Linked DNA regions of Caldimonas thermodepolymerans. The protein of the gene in region 1 interacts with the protein of each later gene in a pairwise test. Links are inferred from orthologs where the notes say so. Each region holds a gene or a part of one and is shown on either strand. Other genes may lie near its edges.

Region 1 (7,555 bases):
AGCTTGGCGTCGCCGCCCGCCTCGTCCTCCATCTGCAGCATGCCGATCGGGCGGCAGGTCACCACCACGCCGGAGAACAGCGGGAACGGCGTGATCACCAGCACGTCGACCGGATCGCCGTCCTGCGACAGGGTCTGCGGGACGTAGCCGTAGTTGCACGGGTAGTACATCGCCGTGGTCATGAAGCGGTCGACGAACAGCGCCCCGGTCTCCTTGTCGACCTCGTACTTGATCGGGTCGGAGTTCATCGGGATTTCGATGACCACATTGAACTCTTCCGGGGCGTTCTTGCCCGGCGTGACGTGATGCAGGCTCATGATGTTTCGGGAAGATTTGGCGAGGGAAAACCCGAAGTGTAGCGGTTGCGCTGACGGCGCCCTGACGCCGGCCCCTGCGGCGCCCCTGCAACGTGGCGGCCTTCCCCGGGCGGGCTCGATTGCGGCGCCAGTAGCCATCCCGTAGCATGCAACGGCGACCCGGGCACCAAGATCCGGGCGCGTCGATTCATTTCCGGATCACCACGAGGAAGGAGACAGCCTCATGTCCAGTTCTTTGGCGCTTTACTTTGCGCTTGCGTGCGGCCTTGCCGCCGTCGTGTACGGCTTCGTGTCACGCAGTTGGATCCTCAGGCAGGACGCCGGGAATCCCCGCATGCAGGAGATCGCCTCGGCCATCCAGCAGGGTGCCGCAGCCTACCTGGCACGACAGTACAAGACCATCGCGATCGTCGGCGTGGTGCTGGCGGTGCTGATCGCGATCTTCATCGACGTCGTCACGGCGGTCGCCTTCGTCGTCGGGGCCGTGCTCTCCGGGGCCTGCGGGTTCATCGGCATGAACACTTCGGTGCGCGCCAACGTGCGCACCGCCCAGGCGGCCACCCAGGGCATCAATGAAGCGCTCAACGTCGCGTTCAAGGGCGGCGCGATCACCGGCCTGCTGGTGGTGGGCCTCGGGCTGCTGGGCGTGAGCGTGTTCTACTGGGCGCTGACTGCCAGCGGCGCGGCCGACGGCGGGCTGGCGGCGCAGCTCAAGCCGCTGCTGGGCCTGGCCTTCGGCTCCTCGCTGATCTCCATCTTCGCGCGCCTGGGCGGCGGCATCTTCACCAAGGGGGCCGACGTCGGCGCCGACCTGGTCGGCAAGGTCGAGGCGGGCATCCCGGAGGACGACCCGCGCAACCCGGCGGTGATCGCCGACAACGTGGGCGACAACGTCGGCGACTGCGCCGGCATGGCAGCGGACCTGTTCGAGACCTATGCGGTCACGCTCATCGCGACGATGGTGCTGGGCGCCCTGATGGTCACCGCCGCCCCCGAGGCGGCGGCTTTGTATCCGCTGGCGCTGGGCGGCTTCTCGATCATCGCCTCCATCATCGGCTGCATGGTCGTCAAGGCCAGTCCGCAGATGCGCAACGTGATGCCGGCGCTGTACCGCGGCCTGGTGGTCTCGGGCGTGCTCGCGCTGATCGGCTTCTACTTCATCACCACCTGGGTCATCCCCGACGACGCGCTGGGCAGCGGCGGCTCGCAGCTGCGCCTGTTCGGCTCGGCGGTGGTGGGCCTGGTGCTGACCGCGCTGATGGTGTGGATCACCGAGTACTACACCGGCACCGACTACGGCCCCGTCAAGCACATCGCGCAGGCCTCGACCACCGGCCACGGCACCAACATCATCGCCGGCCTGGGCGTGAGCATGAAGTCGACCGCCTGGCCGGTGCTGTTCGTGTGCGCGGCGATCATCGTCTCGTACTGGCTCGCCGGCCTGTACGGCATCGCGGTGGCGGCCACCTCGATGCTGAGCCTCGCAGGCATCATCGTCGCGCTGGACGCCTACGGCCCGATCACCGACAACGCGGGCGGCATCGCCGAGATGGCCGAGCTGCCCGACAGCGTGCGCGACATCACCGACCCGCTGGATGCGGTGGGCAACACCACCAAGGCGGTGACCAAGGGCTATGCGATCGGCTCGGCGGGCCTGGCGGCGCTGGTGCTGTTTGCCGACTACACCCACGCGCTCGAGGCGCAGGGCATGAGCATCAGCTTCGACCTCTCCAACCATGAGGTGATCGTCGGCCTGTTCATCGGCGGCCTGATCCCCTACCTGTTCGGCGCGATGGCGATGGAAGCCGTCGGGCGCGCGGCGGGCAGCGTGGTCGAGGAAGTGCGCCGGCAGTTCAAGACCATCCCCGGCATCATGGAAGGCACCGGCAAGCCCGAGTACGGCACCGCGGTGGACATGCTGACCAGTGCGGCGATCAAGGAGATGGTGATCCCGTCGCTGCTGCCGGTGGTGGTACCGATCCTGGTCGGCCTGCTGCTCGGCCCGGCGGCGCTCGGCGGCCTGCTGATGGGCACCATCGTCACCGGCCTGTTCGTCGCGATCTCGATGTGCACCGGCGGCGGCGCCTGGGACAACGCCAAGAAGTACATCGAGGAAGGCAACCACGGCGGCAAGGGCAGCGAGGCGCACAAGGCGGCCGTGACCGGCGACACCGTGGGCGACCCCTACAAGGACACGGCCGGCCCCGCGGTCAACCCGCTGATCAAGATCATCAACATCGTCGCGCTGCTGATCGTGCCGCTGCTGCCCGGCACCATGGCCGCGAAGGCCGAGGCGCCGGCGTCACCGCCGGCTGCGGTGGTGGTGCAGGCATCGCCCTCGCGCTGACGCCCTCACCCACGGAAAACGCCCGCAATCGCGGGCGTTTTTTCTTTCAGGCACGCAGGCTCACTTGCGCTGCGGCGGCACGTCGGTGCAGGTGCCGTGCGCGACCTCGGCGGCCATGCCGATGGATTCGCCCAGCGTCGGGTGCGGGTGGATGGTCTTGCCGATGTCGACCTCGTCGGCGCCCATCTCGATGGCCAGCGCGATCTCGCCGATCATGTCGCCTGCATGCGTGCCGACGATGCCGCCGCCGACGATGCGGTGCGTCTCCTCGTCGAACAGCAGCTTGGTGAAGCCCTCGTCGCGGCCGTTGGCGATCGCGCGGCCCGAGGCCGTCCAGGGAAACAGGCCCTTCTTCACCTTGCGGCCCTCGGCCTTGGCCTGGTCCTCGGTCAGGCCCACCCAGGCCACTTCCGGGTCGGTGTAGGCCACGCTCGGGATCACGCGCGCCTCGAAGGCCACCTTCTCGCCCGCCGCGGCTTCTGCCGCCACGTGGGCCTCGTGCACGGCCTTGTGCGCCAGCATGGGCTGGCCGACGATGTCGCCGATCGCGAAGATGTGCGGCACGTTGGTGCGCATCTGGATGTCGACCGGGATGAAGCCGCGCTCGGTGACGTTCAGGCCGGCCTTGTCGGCGCCGATCTTCCGGCCGTTGGGCGCACGGCCGACCGCCTGCAGCACCAGGTCGTACAGCTGCGGCTCCTTCGGCGCCCCCTCGCCCTCGAAGCGCACCAGGATGCCGTCGGCGGTCGCCTCGGCGCCGACGGTCTTCGTCCTGAGCATGATGTGGTCGAAGCGCGAGGCGTTCATCTTCTGCCACACCTTGACCAGGTCGCGGTCGGCGCCCTGCATCAGGCCGTCGAGCATCTCGACCACGTCCAGCCGCGCGCCCAGCGTCGAGTACACCGTGCCCATCTCCAGGCCGATGATGCCGCCGCCGATGATCAGCATGCGCTTCGGGATGCGGCGCAGCTCCAGCGCGCCGGTCGAGTCGATGACACGCTCGTCGTCGGGCAGGAACGGCAACCGCACCGCCTGCGAGCCGGCCGCGATGATGGCCTGCTTGAAGCGGATGGTCTGCGTCTTGCCGGTCTTGTCCTGGCCGGTGCCGGTGGTTTCCTCCACCTGCACGTGGTGCGGGTCGAGGAAGCTGCCGTAGCCGCGCACCACGGTGACCTTGCGCATCTTGGCCATCGCGGCCAGGCCGCCGGTCAGCTTGCCGACCACCTTGTTCTTGTGCGCGAGCAGCTTGGCCAGGTCCACCGTGGGCTCGCCGAAGCTCACGCCCAGGTCGGCGAAGTGCTTCACCTCGTCCATCACGGACGCGACGTGCAGCAGCGCCTTGGACGGGATGCAGCCCACGTTCAGGCACACGCCGCCCAGCGTCGCGTAGCGCTCGACCAGCACCACCTTCATGCCGAGGTCCGCGGCACGGAAGGCGGCCGAGTAGCCGCCCGGGCCGCCGCCCAGCACCAGCATGTCGCATTCGAGGTCGGCACCGCCGCCGTAGCTCGCCGCCACCGGCGCAGGCGCGGCCGCCGTCACGGCAGGGGCCGCCGCAGGGGCTGCGGCCGGAGCCGGCGCAGGCGCCGCGGCGCCTTCGGCCTCGGCGTCCAGCGTCAGGATCACCGAGCCCTCGCTGACCTTGTCGCCGACCTTGACCTTCAGCTCCTTGACCACGCCGGCATGCGACGACGGGATCTCCATCGACGCCTTGTCGCTTTCCACGGTGATCAGCGACTGCTCCGCCTGCACCCGGTCACCCGGCTGCACCAGCACCTCGATGACCGCCACGTCCTTGAAGTCGCCGATGTCCGGGACCTTGATCTCGATCACTGCCACGGCAGGCTCCTTACAGCAACACGCGGCGGAAGTCCGCCAGCACGTTGGCCAGGTAGGTGTTGAAGCGGGCCGCCGCCGCGCCGTCGATGACCCGGTGGTCCCAGCTCAGCGACAGCGGCAGGATCAGGCGCGGCTGGAACTGCTTGCCGTCCCACACCGGCTTCATCGCCGAGCGGCACACGCCCAGGATCGCGACTTCGGGCGCGTTGATGATCGGCGTGAAGTAGGTGCCGCCGATGCCGCCCAGCGACGAGATCGAGAAGCAGCCACCGGACATCTCGGCCGGGCTCAGCTTGCCTTCGCGCGCCTTGGCGGCGAGCTCGGCGGTTTCCTTGGCGATCTCGAGGACACCCTTCTTGTCGGCGTCCTTGATCACCGGCACCACCAGCCCGTTGGGCGTGTCGGCGGCAAAGCCGATGTGGTAGTACTTCTTGAGCACCAGCGTCTCGCCGTCCAGCGAGGCGTTGAACTCGGGGAACTTCTTCAGCGCCGCGACGCAGGCCTTGATCAGGAAGGCCAGCATCGTGACCTTCACGCCCGCCTTCTCGTACTCCTTGTTCAGCGAGACGCGGAAGGCTTCCAGCTCGGTGATGTCCGCATCCTCGTGGTTGGTGACATGCGGGATCATCACCCAGTTGCGGTGCAGGTTGGCACCGCTGATCTTCTTGATGCGCGACAGGTCCTTGCGCTCGACCGGGCCGAACTTGGCGAAGTCCACCTGCGGCCAAGGCAGCAGGCCGGGCAGCGCCCCGCCCGCGGTGCCGGCGCCCTTGCCCTTCTGGGCCTGGGTCTGCACGTCGCCGGCCATCACCTTCTTGACGAAGTTCTGCACGTCCTCCTGGGTGATGCGGCCCTTCGGGCCGGTGCCCGGCACTTCCTCCAGCGGCACGCCCAGCTCGCGCGCCAGCTTGCGGATGCTCGGCGAGGCGTGCGGCAGCTTGCCGCGCGGGGCGGTCGGCTCGTGCGCCGGCAGTGCGGCCGTCGGCGAGGTACGCGCCACCGGCTGGCTGGCCAGCTCGGCGGGGCCGGCCGCCGCGGCCGGCGGCTGCGCAGGCTGCGGTGCCGCGGCGGCCGGCGCCGGCGCTGCGGCCCCCTCGGCCTCGACCACGGCGATCAGGCTGCCCTGGCTGACCTTGTCGCCGACCTTGACCTTCAGCTCCTTGACGACGCCGGCGTGCGACGACGGGATCTCCATCGACGCCTTGTCGCTTTCCACGGTGATCAGCGACTGCTCCGCCTGCACCCGGTCACCCGGCTGCACCAGCACCTCGATGACCGCCACGTCCTTGAAGTCGCCGATGTCCGGCACGACCACCTCGACCGTGCCGCCCGCGGCAGCCGGCGCCGGGGCGGCCGCAGCGGCCGGGGCCGGCGCGGGTGCAGGCTCGGCCGCAGGCGCGGCAGCCGCCGGGGCCGGCGCCGCCGCAGCGGCATCGGCCGCCTCGAGCAGCAGCAGCAGGCTGCCCTCGCTGACCTTGTCACCGAGCTTGACCTTCAGCTCCTTGACCACCCCGGCATGCGACGAGGGGATTTCCATCGACGCCTTGTCGCTCTCGACGGTGACCAACGACTGCTCGGCCTTGATCGTGTCGCCGGGCTGCACCAGCACCTCGATGATCTCGACGTCCTTGAAATCCCCGATGTCGGGGACCTTCACTTCCACCAATGCCATTGCGTGTCCCCGTCGTTGTTATGCGTACAGCGGGTTGATCTTCTCGGTGTTGATGCCGTACTTCTGGATGGCCTCGGCCACCTTGCTCATCGGCACCGAGCCCTCCTCGGCCAGCGCCTTCAGCGCGGCAACCACGATGTAGTGGCGGTTGACCTCGAAGTGCTCGCGCAGCTTGTAGCGGAAGTCGCTGCGACCGAAGCCGTCGGTGCCCAGCACCTTGTAGGTGCGGCCCTTGGGCAGGAACGGACGGATCTGCTCGGCGTAGTTCTTCATGTAGTCGGTCGAGGCGACCACCGGGCCCTTGTGCTTCTCGAGCTGCTGGGCCACGAACGGCACGCGCGGCGTCTCGCTCGGGTGCAGCAGGTTCCAGCGCTCGCAGTCCTGGCCGTCGCGTGCCAGCTGGTTGAAGCTCGGGCAGCTCCACACGTTGGCGGCCACGCCCCAGTCCTTCTCGAGCAGTTCCTTGGCGAAGATCGATTCGCGCAGGATCGAGCCGGAGCCCAGCAGGTTGACGCGCAGCGTCTTCTTCGCGCCTTCTTCCAGCAGGTACATCCCCTTGATGATCTGCTCCTCGGTGCCCGGCTTCAGGCCCGGGTGCGCGTAGTTCTCGTTGAGCAGGGTGATGTAGTAGAAAACGTTCTCCTGGCGCTCGACCATGCGCTTGAGGCCGTCGTGCATGATCACCGCCACCTCGTGCGCGAAGGTCGGGTCGTAGGAGACGCAGTTCGGGATCGTGCCGGCCAGGATGTGGCTGTGGCCGTCCTGGTGCTGCAGGCCCTCGCCGTTGAGGGTCGTGCGGCCAGACGTGCCACCCAGCAGGAAGCCGCGCGCCTGCATGTCCCCGGCCGCCCAGGCGAGGTCGCCCACGCGCTGGAAGCCGAACATCGAGTAGTAGACGTAGAACGGGATCATGATGCGGTTGTTCGTCGAGTACGACGTCGCCGCAGCGATCCACGAGGCCAGGCCGCCGGCTTCGTTGATGCCTTCCTGCAGGATCTGGCCGGCCTTGTCCTCCTTGTAGTACATGACCTGGTCCTTGTCGACCGGGGTGTACTTCTGGCCTTCCGGGTTGTAGATGCCGATCTGGCGGAACAGGCCTTCCATGCCGAAGGTGCGCGCCTCGTCGACCAGGATGGGCACCACGCGCGGGCCCAGCGTCTTGTCGCGCAGCAGCTGGGTCAGGAAGCGCACGTAGGCCTGCGTGGTCGAGATCTCGCGGCCTTCCGCGGTGGGCTCGAGGATGGCCTGGAAGGTGCCCAGCTCGGGCACCGGCAGCTGCTCGTCGGCCTTGGTGCGGCGCTTGGGCAGGTAGCCGCCCAGCGCCTGGCGACGCTCGTGCAGGTAGCGCATCTCCGGCGTGCTGTCGTCCGGCTTGTAGAA
Region 2 (3,284 bases), 570 kb from region 1 along the record:
GTGTCGCCGAGCGCACGGGCGCGGCCGTTGGCCATGAACGGGAAGCTGCCGGCCTTGTAGGCGCGGCCTTCGGCCTTGAGCTGCTGCTCGGTCTTGCCGACCCAGGCGATCTCGGGGCTGGTGTAGATCACCCACGGGATGGTGTCGAAGTTCACGTGACCGTGCTGGCCGGCGATGCGCTCGGCCACCGCCACGCCCTCTTCCTCGGCCTTGTGCGCCAGCATCGGGCCGCGCACCACGTCACCCACCGCCCAGACGTTGGGCAGGTTGGTGCGGCACTGGTCGTCGACCACGATGGCGCCGCGCTCGTCGAGCTTCAGGCCCACGGCTTCCGGGTTCAGGCCGTTGGTGTTGGGCACGCGGCCGATCGAGACGATCAGCTTGTCGACCTCCAGCGTCTGGGCCTCGCCCTTGGCGTCGGTGTAGCTGACGGTCACGCCCTTGGCGCCGTTCTTGACCTCGTTGACCTTCACGCCCAGCTGAATCTTCAGGCCCTGCTTGGTGAAGACCTTGAGCGCCTCCTTGGCGACCTGCTCGTCGGCAGCGCCCAGGAAGGTCGGCAGTGCCTCGAGGATGGTCACGTCGGCGCCCAGGCGGCGCCACACCGAGCCCATCTCCAGGCCGATGACGCCGGAGCCGATCACGCCCAGCTTCTTCGGCACCTCGGGGATGCGCAGCGCACCGTCGTTGGACAGGACGTTCTGCTCGTCGAACGGCACGCCCGGCAGCGCGCGGGCGTTGGAGCCGGTGGCGACGATCACGTGCCTGGCCTCGATGACCTCCTCGTTCGCGCCGGACACCTTGAGCTCGTAGCCGATGCCGCCGGCCTTCACGAACGAGCCGCGGCCGTGGAAGAAGGTCACCTTGTTCTTCTTGAACAGGTACAGGATGCCTTCGTTGTTCTGCTTCACGACCGCATCCTTGCGGGCCAGCATCTTCGCCACGTCCATCGACAGGTTGGACAGCGAGATGCCGTGCTCGGCAAAGTGATGGCCGGCCTGCTCGTAGTGCTCGGACGACTGCAGCAGCGCCTTGGACGGGATGCAGCCGACGTTGGTGCAGGTGCCGCCCGGGGCGGGACCGCCCTTGGCGTTCTTCCACTCGTCGATGCAGGCCGTGTTGAAGCCCAGCTGCGCCGCACGGATGGCGGCGATGTAGCCGCCCGGGCCGCCGCCGATGACGACGACGTCGAATTGCTTGTTGCTCATCGTGTGGGGTCCCCGGCTCAGATGTCGAACAGCAGGCGCGACGGATCTTCCAGCGCCTCCTTCATCGCGACCAGGCCCAGCACGGCCTCGCGGCCGTCGATGATGCGGTGGTCATACGACATGGCCAGGTAGTTGATCGGACGGATCACGATCTGGCCGTTCTCGACCACCGGGCGGTCCTTGGTGGCGTGGATGCCCAGGATGGCCGACTGCGGCGGGTTGATGATCGGGGTGGACAGCATCGAGCCGAACACGCCGCCGTTGGAGATCGAGAACGTGCCGCCGGACAGCTCGTCCAGGCTCAGCTTGCCGTCCTTGGCCTTCTGGCCGAACTCGGCGATCTTCTTCTCGATCTCGGCGAAGGTCATCTGGTCGGCGTTGCGCAGGATCGGCACCACCAGGCCACGCGGCGAACCGACCGCGATGCCGATGTCGAAGTAGCCGTGGTAGATGATGTCGGTGCCGTCGACCGAGGCGTTCAGGATCGGGAACTTCTTCAGCGCGTGGACCGCGGCCTTGACGAAGAAGCTCATGAAGCCCAGGCGCACGCCGTGTTCCTTCTCGAACTTCTCCTGGTACTTCTTGCGCAGCTCCATCACCGGCGCCATGTTGACCTCGTTGAAGGTGGTCAGGATGGCGTTGGTGGCCTGCGACTGCAGCAGGCGCTCGGCGATGCGCGCGCGCAGGCGGCTCATCGGCACGCGCTGCTCGGGGCGGTCGCCCAGGTTCTGCGTCAGCGGCGCGGCCACCGGCGGCAGCGGCTTGGCCGCGGCCGGCGCCGGCGCGGCGGCGGGCTTGGTGCCGGCGGCGATGGCGCCCAGCACGTCGCCCTTGGTGATGCGGCCGTCCTTGCCGGTGCCGCTCACCTGCGAGGCGGACAGGTTGTTGTCGGCCAGCAGCTTGGCGGCCGCGGGCATGGCCACGCCGGCCTTGGAGGCACTGGCCGGAGCCGCAGCGGCGGCCGGCGCCGGGGCGGGCGCGGCAGCCGCGGGGGCCGGCGCCGGGGCCGGGGCCGCAGCACCGGCGGTGGCTTCGGTGTCGATCTTGGCGATGACCTGGTCGGAGGTCACCGTGCCGCCGTCGTCGACGACGATCTCGGTGAGCACGCCGGCCGAAGGCGCCGGCACTTCCAGCACCACCTTGTCGGTCTCGATCTCGATCAGGATCTCGTCGGCCGAGACGGCTTCACCGGCCTTCTTCTTCCATTGCAGCAGCGTGGCCTCGGCCACCGATTCGGAAAGCTGCGGAACCTTGACTTCTACGATTGCCATGTCTTGTCTTTCGATGATCTGCGCCGCGCAGGATGCCGGCCGCAGCCGGCGGTATGCGCACGGTCATCGCGGCGCGCAGCGCCCGCGATGACCGCCGGGTGACGTCAAATTACTTGGTGAGGATGAAGCCTTTGAGCTTGGCGAACGCCTGCTCCAGCAGCGCCTTCTGCTGCTCCTGGTGCAGGTGCGCGTAACCGACGGCCGGAGAGGCCGACGCCGGACGGCCGGCGTAGCCGAGGCGCTGGCCTTCGGTCATGTTCTCGTGGATGTAGTGCTGCACGAAGAACCAGGCGCCCTGATTCTGCGGTTCGTCCTGGCACCACACCAGCTCGGTCGCGTTGGGGTACTTCTTCAGCTCGGCACCGAACGCCTTGTGCGGGAACGGATAGAGCTGCTCGACCCGGATGATCGCGACGTCGCCGGCCTTCTTCTCCTCGCGCTTCTTGACGAGGTCGTAGTAGACCTTGCCCGAGCAGATGATCACGCGCTTGACCTTGGCAGCGTCGATCTCGGCATGGGTCTCGCCGATGACGGTGCGGAACTCGCCCTTGGTGAACTCGGACAGCGGCGAGGTGGCGTCCTTGTTGCGCAGCAGCGACTTGGGCGTCATCAGCACCAGCGGCTTGCGGAACATGCGCACCATCTGGCGCCGCAGCACATGGAAGATCTGGCTGGCCGTGGTCGGCTGGCAGATCTGCATGTTGTTGTCCGCAGCCAGCTGCATGAAGCGCTCCAGGCGCGCCGACGAGTGCTCGGGGCCCTGGCCTTCATAGCCGTGCGGCAGCATCAGCACCAGGCCGTTGGC

What was found. Proteins that work in one complex are often made in the same cells at the same time.
Region 2: the proteins of lpdA (region 1) and odhB interact in binary tests that used the Escherichia coli proteins (3 or more experiments, as listed by UniProt). The link is inferred for Caldimonas thermodepolymerans from one-to-one orthologs.

What each region holds. Positions count from the first base shown.
Region 1 is NZ_CP064338.1:1,571,834-1,579,388, reverse strand. Bases 2,115-5,059 are described here. They hold lpdA (dihydrolipoyl dehydrogenase), read right to left. Parts: upstream 4,504-5,059; coding sequence 2,725-4,503; downstream 2,115-2,724. Other genes in these bases: aceF (dihydrolipoyllysine-residue acetyltransferase), read right to left, coding at 4,514-5,059; IS481_RS07410 (sodium-translocating pyrophosphatase), read left to right, coding at 2,115-2,664. Outside these bases: ppa (inorganic diphosphatase), read right to left, coding at 1-317; more of IS481_RS07410, read left to right, coding at 541-2,114; more of aceF, read right to left, coding at 5,060-6,175; aceE (pyruvate dehydrogenase (acetyl-transferring), homodimeric type), read right to left, coding at 6,194-7,555. UniProt on the Escherichia coli protein: Lipoamide dehydrogenase is a component of the glycine cleavage system as well as of the alpha-ketoacid dehydrogenase complexes.
Region 2 is NZ_CP064338.1:2,139,030-2,142,313, forward strand. Bases 353-3,284 are described here. They hold odhB (2-oxoglutarate dehydrogenase complex dihydrolipoyllysine-residue succinyltransferase), read right to left. Parts: upstream 2,480-3,284; coding sequence 1,226-2,479; downstream 353-1,225. Other genes in these bases: lpdA (dihydrolipoyl dehydrogenase), read right to left, coding at 353-1,208; IS481_RS10015 (2-oxoglutarate dehydrogenase E1 component), read right to left, coding at 2,589-3,284. Outside these bases: more of lpdA, read right to left, coding at 1-352. UniProt on the Escherichia coli protein: E2 component of the 2-oxoglutarate dehydrogenase (OGDH) complex which catalyzes the second step in the conversion of 2-oxoglutarate to succinyl-CoA and CO(2).